2 linked regions of the Rheinheimera salexigens genome follow. Each later gene encodes a partner of the first gene's protein in a complex. Links are inferred from orthologs where the notes say so. Each region holds a gene or a part of one and is shown in the gene's direction. Other genes may lie near its edges.

What was found. The genes of interacting proteins can lie anywhere in the genome.
Region 2: the proteins of pnp (region 1) and rne are in contact, whole or in part, in a cryo-EM structure (PDB 9QH0), measured with the Escherichia coli proteins. The link is inferred for Rheinheimera salexigens from one-to-one orthologs.

What each region holds. Positions count from the first base shown.
Region 1 is NZ_MKEK01000001.1:3,157,512-3,165,654, reverse strand. Bases 1,483-4,471 are described here. They hold pnp (polyribonucleotide nucleotidyltransferase), read left to right. Parts: upstream 1,483-1,906; coding sequence 1,907-4,036; downstream 4,037-4,471. Other genes in these bases: nlpI (lipoprotein NlpI), read left to right, coding at 4,041-4,471; rpsO (30S ribosomal protein S15), read left to right, coding at 1,483-1,717. Also shown: 30S ribosome-binding factor RbfA, read left to right, coding at 1-414; tRNA pseudouridine(55) synthase TruB, read left to right, coding at 414-1,337; more of rpsO, read left to right, coding at 1,448-1,482; more of nlpI, read left to right, coding at 4,472-4,925; BI198_RS14570 (hypothetical protein), read left to right, coding at 4,912-6,120; BI198_RS14565 (PilZ domain-containing protein), read right to left, coding at 6,131-6,496; lipA (lipoyl synthase), read right to left, coding at 6,571-7,551; lipoyl(octanoyl) transferase LipB, read right to left, coding at 7,544-8,143. UniProt on the Escherichia coli protein: Involved in mRNA degradation. Catalyzes the phosphorolysis of single-stranded polyribonucleotides processively in the 3'- to 5'-direction. Also involved, along with RNase II, in tRNA processing.
Region 2 is NZ_MKEK01000001.1:1,804,736-1,808,642, reverse strand. It holds rne (ribonuclease E), read left to right. Parts: upstream 1-359; coding sequence 360-3,707; downstream 3,708-3,907. Other genes in the region: BI198_RS08270 (DcaP family trimeric outer membrane transporter), read right to left, coding at 3,849-3,907. UniProt on the Escherichia coli protein: Endoribonuclease that plays a central role in RNA processing and decay. Required for the maturation of 5S and 16S rRNAs and the majority of tRNAs. Also involved in the degradation of most mRNAs.

The sequences.
Region 1 (8,143 bases):
CGTTTGCACAGCATGATCACCGTATCTGATGTTGAAGTATCTCGTGACTTATCGCATGCAAAAGTATTTGTAACTTTTCTTGGCTTAGAACAAGAATTGGTAGCGGATAACTTAAAACTGTTAAATGACGCTTCGGGCTTTGTTCGTAAGTTAATTGGTAAGCGGATCCAATCACGCATTGTGCCAAATATTCGCTTTTCTCATGATGCGTCGTTAAACGAAGGTATTCGCATGGCTACGTTAGTGGCTGATGCTCGTCGTGATGATGATCGTCGCCGTTTAGATTCTGGCCAAGAGTTAGATGAAGTTGAAGCTGTCGACTCAGATGATGTTACAGATACTGATATCAGTACTTATGCCACTAATGATAGCGACACAGATACCAATACAGATAGTGAAGAGTCGAAAAACTAATGGCTCGTCGTAATGCGCGTGCGGTTAATGGCATTTTGCTCTTAGATAAGCCGCTTGATATCAGCAGTAATGGTATTTTGCAGCGGGTACGTTGGTTATTTCAGGCCAAAAAAGCTGGCCATACTGGCGCTTTAGATCCTCTCGCATCAGGTTTGTTGCCACTATGTTTTGGCGAGGCGACTAAGTTTAGCCAGTTTTTGTTAGATACCGATAAAACCTATCAGGTTAAAGCAAAGTTTGGCATTCGTACTAGTACCAGTGATAGTGAGGGTGAAGTCATTAGTGACAAGCCTGTGCAGCATGATCAAGCGATGTTAGAGCAAGCCATGCAAGCCTTTCGCGGTGATATTCTGCAAATTCCTACCATGTTTTCGGCGTTAAAGTATCAAGGTCAACCTTTATACCGTTACGCCAGACAAGGCATTACAGTGCCAAGAGAAGCGCGGCCAATCACGATTTATCGGTTTGAATTAATTGATTTTACGCCGCAAGAAGCTAGTTTTATTGTCCATTGCAGTAAAGGTACTTATATTCGCACCTTAATTGATGACTTAGGCGAAGCATTAGGCTGTGGTGCCCATGTCTCAGCTTTACATCGAACCCAAGTTGGCCCATTCGATATTAGCCAAGCGCAGACAGTGCCATTTATAGAGGAAAACACTTTACCCTGTCATGATAGTAAAGATTTCTCTGTAGTTGATGCCTTACTACTGCCTATGGATGCGGGTATAGTAGAATTGCCTAGTCTAACTGTTACGGCTGCTGAGCAGCAGCAATTACAGTATGGTCAAAGCTATGCCACCGCTTTAACCGATATTGCAGCGATTAAACTGTATAGCCAAAACCATGAATTTATAGGTATTGGCCAAGTTAATGCTGGAGTGTTAAGCTCTCGTCGGCTATTGAATACGGCTATAGAGTAAAAAACATTGTAAAAGCTGTTGCAACTGGTAAAATGCCGCGGTTAATTATTGTCTGCTGAATGAGTGATCGGCGACAAGTTATTTTAATTCACTCACATTTGGAGTTATCTATGTCATTAAATGCTGCAGAAAAAGCAAAAGTTGTTGCAGACTACGCAACTAAAGAAGGCGATACTGGTTCACCTGAAGTACAGGTTGCTTTATTAACTGCAACTATCACCCATTTGCAAGGCCACTTTGCTGAACATAAACACGATCACCATTCACGTCGTGGCTTGTTACGCATGGTAAGTCAGCGTCGTAAATTATTGGATTACTTAAAAGGTAAAAACCAAGAGCGCTACGCGACATTAATCAAACGCTTAGGCTTACGCCGTTAATAAGTAGTTTGCATAAAAAAGGGGCTTTTAGCCCCTTTTTTATGCGTAAAAATTAGTTTTTATCATAATGTGTCAATAAGTTTAGTTTTAATGGAACTATCTTTTAATATTGGTTACAGAGTATACTAGTAACGAAATAAACGAAAAATAAGACATCGCAATTAGGCGATTAAGCAAAGGAAACAAAACGTGACTCCAATCGTAAAATCATTCCCATTCGGCCAACATACATTTACTTTAGAAACCGGCGTAATTGCCCGCCAAGCTGATGCTGCAGTGCTTGCCAGTATGGGTGATACCTCTGTACTTGTAACGGTTGTTGGTAGAAAAGAACCTAAGCCTGGTCAAAATTTCTTCCCGCTTACGGTGAATTATCAAGAAAAAATGTATGCTGCTGGTCGTATTCCAGGTGGTTTCTTTAAACGTGAAGGTCGTCCATCTGAAGGTGAAACCTTAACTGCGCGTTTAATTGACCGCCCATTGCGTCCATTATTCCCTGAAGGTTTTCTTAATGAAGTACAAATCGTTGCAACTGTAGTATCAGTGCAACCAGAAATTCAGCCAGATATCGTTGCATTAATCGGCGCTTCAGCAGCGTTAGCGATTTCAGGCTTACCATTTGCAGGTCCAGTCGGCGCAGCCCGTGTTGGTTATATCAATGATCAATATGTGATTAACCCTTCAGAAGAAGAGTTAGTAAGCAGCAAACTAGATTTAATTGTTGCTGGTACTTCTAGTGCAGTATTAATGGTTGAATCAGAAGCTAACGTATTATCTGAAGATGTTATGTTAGGCGCGGTAGTGTATGGCCACGAGCAAATGCAAGTTGCCATTAATTGCATCAAAGAATTAGCCGCAGATGCTGCTAAACCAGCTTGGAATTGGCAGCCACCTGCTAAAAACCAGCCATTAATTGCTAAAGTTGCTGAGTTAGCCAGTGCTGACATTGGTGATGCATACCTTATTACAGAAAAAGCTAAACGCTATGAGCGTATTGGTGAAATTAAAGCCGCGCTATTAGAGAAATTGACTGCAGAGTTAGCAGCAGACGACAGCATAAACGGCCAAGAGTTTTCAGATATTTTTCATGCTTTAGAAAGCCAAGTTGTTCGTACTCGCATTACTAAAGGTGAGCCACGCATCGATGGCCGTGACCCAGAAATGGTTCGTGGTTTAAGTGTAATGACTGGCGTGTTACCACGTACTCATGGTTCATCATTATTTACCCGTGGTGAAACGCAAGCGTTAGTAACGGCTACTTTAGGTACTGCACGTGATGCACAAACAGTTGACGATTTATTAAGTGCTAAAACTGATACCTTTATGTTGCATTATAACTTCCCTCCGTACAGCGTGGGTGAAACGGGCATGATCGGTTCACCTAAGCGTCGTGAAATTGGTCACGGTCGTTTAGCTAAGCGCGGTATGCAAGCAGTAATGCCTGAATTTAATGATTTCCCATATACTATCCGCGTTGTATCTGAAATTACAGAATCAAACGGCTCTAGCTCTATGGCGTCAGTTTGTGGTGCATCTTTAGCATTAATGGATGCAGGTGTACCAATCAAAGCTTCAGTAGCGGGTATCGCTATGGGCTTAGTCAAAGAAGGCGAAGATTTTGTTGTGCTGTCTGATATCTTAGGTGATGAAGATCACTTAGGCGATATGGACTTTAAAGTGGCGGGTACTACTGAAGGTATTACTGCCCTGCAAATGGACATTAAGATTGATGGTATTACCCAAGAAATTATGCAAATTGCGTTAAAACAAGCAAAAGCAGCGCGCTTACATATTCTAAACGTAATGGACCAAGCTATCAGTGGTCACCGTGATGAAATGTCTGAATATGCACCGCGTATTTACACTATGAAGATTAACCCTGAAAAAATTCGTGAAGTTATCGGTAAAGGCGGCGCTGTTATTCGTCAAATTACTGAAGAGTCAGGCTGTACAATTGAACTTGAAGATGATGGCAGCATAAAAATTGCCGCGACTACCGCTAAAGCAGCTCAAATTGCTATTGATAAAATCAATGCTATTACGGCTGAAATTGAAGTGGGTACTATCTACGAAGGTGAAGTTGTTCGTATCGTTGATTTCGGCGCCTTTGTTAACGTATTACCTGGCAAAGACGGCTTAGTGCATATTTCACAAATTTCTGATGAGCGTGTTAACAACGTATCTGAGCATTTAACGGTTGGCCAAAAAATTAAAGTTAAAGTGCTAGAAGTTGATAAGCAAGGCCGTGTTCGTTTAAGTATTAAAGAAGCGAGCGAGAAACCAGCTGCAGACACTGCAAATGCTGAAGATAAAGCTTAATAGCATGACTAGCCAGTTAGCGCCGTTGGCGCTGCTGGCCGCTTTGCTTGGCGGTTGTGCACAGACTCAAACTGAGCCGCAAGGCTGGTTAATCCCAGAGCCACTGGCGGTTTCATACCGTACAGAGCTTGCTATAGCGCGACTCACTGAAATATTACACCGAGCAGAATTAACAGAAGAGCAAATAGCTCAGCTGTATTATGATCGTGGTGTGATGTATGACAGTGTCGGTTTGCGCTCATTAGCGCGCTTAGATTTTTTACGCGCTTTGCGTTTAAAGCCTGATTTAGCGGATGCTTATAATTTTGTTGGTATTCACCATACTGTTAACGGTGAATATAACCAAGCCTATGAAGCCTTTGATTCTGCATTAGAACTGGCACCAGAGCATGAGTATGCCTACTTAAATCGTGGTATTGCGTTATATTATGCCGGTAAAAGTGAGCTTGCTATCAGTGACTTTGAAACCTTTTTACAACTTAAATCCGATGATGCTTATCGGATGTTGTGGTTATATTTAGCCCAATCAGCAGTCTCAATTGAACAAGCCAGCGTAGCGTTACAACAGCAAGCTTTACAACTTGATGCAGCTAATTGGTCAACAAATTTAGTGGCGTTCTTTAATGGCCAAATCACAGAAGCAGAGTTACTCAATACTGTTGCTGAAGATTTAGTATCAGAGCGGATGCTAGCTGAACGCTTGTGCGAAGTGTATTTTTATCTTGCAAAGTGGCATCACAGCCAACAACGCGATGAGCAAGCACTAAGCTATTATAAGCAAGTGTTAGCAACCAACGTGTTTGAATTTGTTGAACATCGCTATGCCAGAGTAGAAATATCTCGACTGCGCGGTGATCCTGAACAAGCTGAATATGATGGCGAGTTTTAACTTAGCCAAGCTGATATTATCTAAAAAAAGCCAGTTTACTGGCTTTTTTGTCTTTTTGCTGTTGCTAGGCTGTCAGCCTACCGACAACAGCAGCAGTAATGACAATCATTTAATGCAACAAGCTCAGACTGATGCAAGTGCAGCCAATACATTAGCGGCAAAGCGATTAGCCAGTAATGAGTTAGTGGCCGCTTTAAAGTGGTTGCAACAGGCTGCTAGGTTAGGTGATGTCGCGGCTTTAGCCCATGCACTGCAGCTTCAGCAGCGCTTAGAAGGTAAATTAGCCACAGCGCATTGGTTAGCACAGTCTGTAGCCACAAAACAGCTTAAACTGAGTTCGGTAAGCGAACTTCAGCAGCAGCAATTAGGTTTCTGGTCTGAACCAAGTGTTGTTACAAACCCCAGTGTACTAACTGTAGCTGGCTATACCAGCCCTAATGGCTGTGCAGTTACTATTCAGCCAGTAGCCACTCAATTGGCCGGTGTCCAGCAGTGGCGGCTATTACAGCAACAATGGCAACAGCACCCGCAGTTATCACAGCTAGCGGTATGCTATTCTGCTTTGAAGCATGTTAATAGCACCGAATTAAACTGCAGCGAACAAGTTGCTACCCGTATTTCTTGTCAATACCAAGCGTTAGAACCTTTGGTCGCAAAGGCTGATATTAGCCAAGTTGTAATAATAGCTGGTCGCGGTAAAGCCAGTTATAACAACGGTATTATTCAACTACCAGACAATGCGTCTTTAGCCTTATTCCAGCATGAATTTTTCCATTTACTGGGTTTTATTGATGAATATAAATTAGCTGTTAGCAGCGCAGAGCAAGTCTGTCATGCCGAGCTAATCCACCCTAATATTGTGTTAAATAATCAAGTTGAATATTATCTACAGCATTGGCAGCTAAAGGGGAGTGAACTTGAATTAACAGCGGTTGAGAGTTGTAATGCAGTCGGGATTCAAGCTTATAGAATAGTAGCAGCAATCAATCCAATGCAATTTTATGAAGCCAAGATGCCCGCGGTGTATTTACAGCTAGCGCGCAAAGTGTTGCAACAACCTGAGCAGATTATGCCAGTACAATATTACTTTGCTTACCTTGCACGGCAACAGCAAGATTGGCCGTTATGGCAACAGTTTATGCAACAAGCCTCAAAGCGCGGCTATGCGGATGCCCAGCAGGCTTTAAGTTTATAGCTTATGTATATCAGCTAACTTGTTGCTCAATTAATTGTTGTAATTCAAGATCAAGTAAATCAGCATCGCCTAAATTTAATTGTAATAGTCGGCGAAAGTGGCTGGCACTATCAATATCAATAGCCTCACAATGTAAACCTAAGACTTGATCGGTCTGGTGGGCAACGCTAACTTGCATAGTTAGCTCGATAGGGTAGTCGTTTAAGACAATTCGTAACTGCATTTTATGCGGAAACGCCACAGGCCAGTCGGTTGGCTTTTTAACTAAAGCTCCTTTTAAAGACAGATTAAGTACTTCAGTGGCGCAACTGTAACTTGCCATATCAAGATGCGCGATACCATGGAAGCTGACTCTACTAAACTTGCGTTTCTTCATAGTGCTACCTAGTTTTATCGTTATAAGCATAGCGCTTTATTGCTAAAGCGCAGCATCTTGTTCTGACTAGCAGATTATGGCGTACTGTAACTAATAATTTCTTCACCCGCGGCTTGGCGATCTGCATGATAGCTAGAGCGCACAAATGGACCACTCGCGACATGTTTAAAGCCTAACTCATAAGCAATTCGCTTTATTTCGTCAAACTCTGCAGGTGGCATATAACGCTTAACCGGTAAGTGGTGTTTACTGGGTTGTAGATATTGGCCAATGGTTAACATATCTACATCATGTTGACGTAAGTCTTTTAAAACTTCGATTAGCTCTTCAGTAGTTTCACCTAAACCGACCATTAATCCAGATTTAGTGGCAATACCTGGATGGGCGGCTTTAAAACGCTGTAATAACTGTAATGACCATTTATAGTCAGCTCCCGGCCGTGCTAATTTATACAAGCGTGGAGCGGTTTCTAAATTGTGATTAAATACATCTGGCGGCGTATCCACTAAAATTTCTAGCGCCGCGTCCATTCTGCCACGAAAATCAGGTACTAAAACTTCAATTTTAATCTCTGGATTATATTTACGAATAGCAGCGATACATTCGGCAAAGTGTTTAGCACCGCCATCGCGTAAGTCATCACGGTCTACTGAAGTAATGACTACATATTTAAGCGCCATATCACGAATGGTTAAGGCTAATTTTTCCGGTTCTTCAGCACTTGGCGGTAATGGACGACCATGAGCGACATCACAAAATGGGCAACGTCGAGTACAAATAGCGCCTAAAATCATAAAGGTGGCAGTACCGTGATTAAAGCATTCGGTTAAATTAGGGCAGGCGGCTTCTTCACACACTGAATGTAACCCATGCTTGCGCATCGCGCCTTTAATTTGATCTATACGCTCTGAGCTTTTGGGTAATTTAATTTTTAGCCATGCTGGTTTGCGCAGCATTTCTTCTGGCTCAGTAGGCAATACCTTGACTGGGATCAAGGCCATTTTAGCGGCGTCACGTAATTTAACGCCTGGTTCCATACGTGCTGTTTTAGTCATTTTGCCAATTCAACCCTGTTGTGTGGTGCAGCTTAGTTACCTGCAGTTGTTGCTCGAAACACTGCACTATTCGTTGTTTAGCTTCTGCAACGGTTTGTGGGCCGTTTAAATCTTTGCATTGTACCATTTGCATCCCAGCGTAACCGCAAGGATTAATGCGCGTAAATGGCGTTAAATCCATATTAACGTTTAGTGCTAAACCATGAAAGGTGCAACCTTTGCGGACGCGTAACCCTAAAGAGGCTACTTTTGCTTCATCAACGTAAACGCCAGGAGCATCAGATTTTGCATAAGCATTAATATTATAGCTTTGCAGTAGGCTTACTAATACTTGCTCTATCAGCGTGACCAGATGTCTTACACCAAGTTTACGTCGCTTTAGATCTAATAATACATAGACGACCAATTGCCCCGGGCCATGATAAGTAACCTGACCGCCTCTATCGACTTTGACTACCGGGATATCGCCTGTAAACAACAGATGTTCTGCTTTTCCGGCTTGGCCTTGGGTGAATATTGGTTGATGCTCTAATAGCCAAAGTTGGTCTAAGGTTGCGGCATCACGTTGATCAGTAAAATCCTGCATGGCATG
Region 2 (3,907 bases), 1.4 Mb from region 1 along the record:
CACCGTTAGGGGATGTGATCATACCGAAATCGTTGCGAAAACCAACGTTTTTTATAACCCCTGCGTAAACCAAACGCCATTTGCCTGAGATAATGTTGCGTAATCTATTATCAAAGCGGCAAAACATGAGTTCCAGTTAACCAGAGCTTATAAAAGATTTGCTATAACGCAGCGCTGTAAGGCGATGTGTATCAGATATAGAAAGAAAACAGTAATAACTGTAACTCATTTTTACAGTGACAATTTGATTTCCACAGACATTCCAGTCGTGAGACTGCAAAAATTAGTGTTTGCAAAACATCTGAACACGCGGTGCCCTTTGGGTTGCGTTGTGGCTGCATAGATACGAGTCAGCTACGATGAAAAGAATGTTAATAAACGCTACGCAGGAAGAAGAAATTCGCGTGGCTCTGGTCGATGGCCAGAAACTATATGATTTAGATATTGAAAGCCCAGGTCACGAGCAAAAAAAAGCCAATATTTACAAAGGTAAAATTACCCGCGTAGAGCCTAGCTTAGAAGCCGCTTTTGTTGATTATGGTGCCGATCGCCATGGTTTTTTACCACTAAAAGAAATTTCTCGCGACTACTTCCCTGCTAATTACTCCTTCGACGGTAGACCCAATATCAAAGAAGTGGTTAAAGAAGGTCAAGAAGTTATCATTCAAATTGATAAAGAAGAACGTGGCCAAAAAGGCGCGGCTTTAACTACTTTTATCAGTTTGGCGGGTTCTTATTTAGTTTTAATGCCTAACAATCCTCGTGCTGGTGGTATTTCTCGTCGCATTGAAGGTGATGAGCGCCAAGAATTAAAAGATTCGTTAAACCAGTTAGAAATGCCTGATGGCATGGGCTTAATTGTCCGTACTGCAGGTGTTGGTAAGTCGTTTGAAGAATTAGACTACGATTTAAAAGCCTTATTAAAACATTGGTCTGCTATTACTGAAGAAGCTAAAAAACGCCCTAGCCCATTCTTAATCCACCAAGAAAGTAATGTGGTGTTCCGCGCTATACGTGATTATCTGCGCCGCGATGTTGGTGAGATTTTAATTGATAATCCTGAAGTTTTTGAAGAAGCAAAAATTTATATTCAACAATTCCGCCCTGACTTTGCTCATCGCGTTAAATTGTATCAGGGCGAAGTGCCATTATTTATGCACTTCCAAATTGAAACTCAAATTGAATCAGCCTTCCGCCGTGAAGTGCGCTTACCTTCAGGTGGCTCTGTCGTTATAGACAGTACTGAAGCCTTAACGGCTATTGATATTAACTCATCAAAAGCAACCAAAGGTAGTGATATAGAAGAAACTGCTTTTAATACTAACTTAGAAGCGGCTGATGAAATTTCCCGTCAATTGCGTTTACGCGACTTAGGCGGCTTAATCGTTATCGACTTTATTGATATGACGCCAGTGCGCCATCAACGTGAAGTTGAAAACCGTTTAAAAGATGCGGTAAAACAAGACCGTGCTCGGGTACAAATTGGTCGTATTTCGCGCTTTGGTTTATTAGAAATGTCACGCCAACGTTTACGCCCATCTTTGGGTGATTCGGCGACTCACGTCTGCCCTCGCTGCCATGGTCGTGGCACTATTCGTAGTACAGAATCATCTGCTTTATCCATTTTACGCTTAATTGAAGAAGAATCGATTAAAGATAATACCAGTCAAATTCACGCTCAAGTACCTGTTGCTGTTGCCACTTATTTAATGAATGAAAAGCGCGGAGCAGTACGCCGGATTGAAGAACGTCAGGGTATTCGGGTATTTGTTATCCCAAATCAGCATTTAGAAACGCCTAATCATGAAGTTATCCGTATTCGTATTGATGAAGAAATCGAAGACGTAAGCTACAACATGGTTAAAGCACCTGAGTTAACCTCTGATTTATATCAACCTGCTTCAGATACTATTAAAGAAAAACCGGCTATTTCAGCGATTAACATTGCTAATGGCAACCCACCGCCGGCAGCTAAAGTTGCGACACCGGCTGTAGTAGCGCAACCTGGTTTATGGCAGAAAGTATCAGCTTGGTTTGAAAAGCTATTTAATGGTGATGAGCCAGAGCAAGATACTAAAACTGCAATTAAACCGGTTAGAAACCGCCAGCAAGCTGATAAAACTCGCTCTGGTGGCCGTGAAAATGGCCGTGATGCTGCTAAAGACGGTTCTCGTGATGGCTCGCGTGACAACTCTCGTGACAACAATCGCCGCCGTAACAACAATAACAAGTCGCGTCGTCGTAATGAAAATGACGATAGCGCTACACCGGTAGTACAAAAAGAAGCACCTACTAATCAACGTACTGATCAGCGTGCTGAGCGTCAACCACGTCAACAACAAGAGTCGCGTGCGCCACGTAATACAACAGAAACTAAAGCTGCGATTGAAAAGCCGGTTGCAAAACAAGCTGAAGTTGCAGTAGAAACAGTTGCTACACCTGCAGCACCACAAAAAGTAGCAGAGCGTCGTCAACGTCGTAATGCCCGCAAATCTGTGCGTCTTGCTCAACCAGAAACCACAGCGGTGATCACACCTGTAGCAGCGCAAGCAGACACAGTCGCTAACGTGCCTAATGTTGAAGTAGCTGCTGAAAAAGTTGTTGAGAAAACTAACGCAACTGTAGTAGAGAAAAACTTAGCACCGACAGAAGTGAATGTTGAAGCTAAGCAACAACCCGTAGTGACTGAGCCAGTAGTGACTAAGCCAGTAGTGAATGACAAAGTTGCCCAGCCTGTTGCAGAGCAAGCAGATAGCAATACAACTGATGCTGAAGCCACAGACACCGCAACGGTGAAAACAGATGCTACCGCTAACGCTGACTCAACAGAACCACGTAGTCGTAATCGTCGTTCACCACGGCACTTACGTGCCGCTGGCCAAAAGCGTAAAAAAGAACAAGAGCAAAACGACGCTAGTGCAAATAACGCTGACTCAGCTGCAGATGTTACTGCTGACACTACTGTTTCAGCAGACGTGACGACTGAAGTGACAGCAAAAACTGACGTTAAAACTGTTACAACCAAAGCCGTCACAACAGGTAATGCTGCTGAGTTAACGGATAACAACAACGATAATGCAGCAGAAGAAACGGTGGATGCTAAAAAACCAGCAAAACCACGTACTCGTCGTAAAGCACCTGCAAAGCAAGAAGTTGTGGCCAATACTGAGGCTGCAGTAACTGCACCTGAAGTTAAAGCAAACGCTGAACCAGTAGCTAAAGCTGCGGAAGTCACTGCAGTTGCCACTAAAGCAACCAGTGCTGTTGAAACGAAAGTTGATACCAGTATTGATAACAAAGTGGATAAGAATGTCGTTGAACGTACAGTTGAGCGAGCAGTTGAAGCAAAAGCGCCATCAGTAACCACTGAGAGCCCTGTCGCTACTCAAGCCACTAAACCTGAAGTACCAGTTGCTAGCGATAAAGCCAAAGAAGTCGCCGTGAAAACTGATACTGTTGCACCTGTGGCGGACTCAGTTAAAAGTGCGCCAGCAACGAAAAGTCGCTATGCCCAAATGGTAGTCGCTACAATGACTAAAGCTACAGCCACAGAGCAAGCTGCAGCGCCAGAAACAACGGCTAACACCGCGGTTAAACCAGCTGTAGAACGCCCTGTTGTTGCAAGTTCACAACGCCAAGCTGGCTCAGCCTTTGCTCGCCAAGCGGTGACTGCACCAATGACCAAAGCCTCTACTAAAGACGAGTAATAAACACAGGCTAATACATATTAGCCTTGTTTTAACTTATTAAAATAGTAGAAACAAAAAAGCCAGTTGCATAACAACTGGCTTTTTTATGTCTGAATTTTAGTGTTAATTAGAACCGTAATTAACTAAGCCACTAGCAACTTAGAAATCGTATTTAGCACTAAACTGGACACGGTTCATATCACCATCAGCGCCCGCTT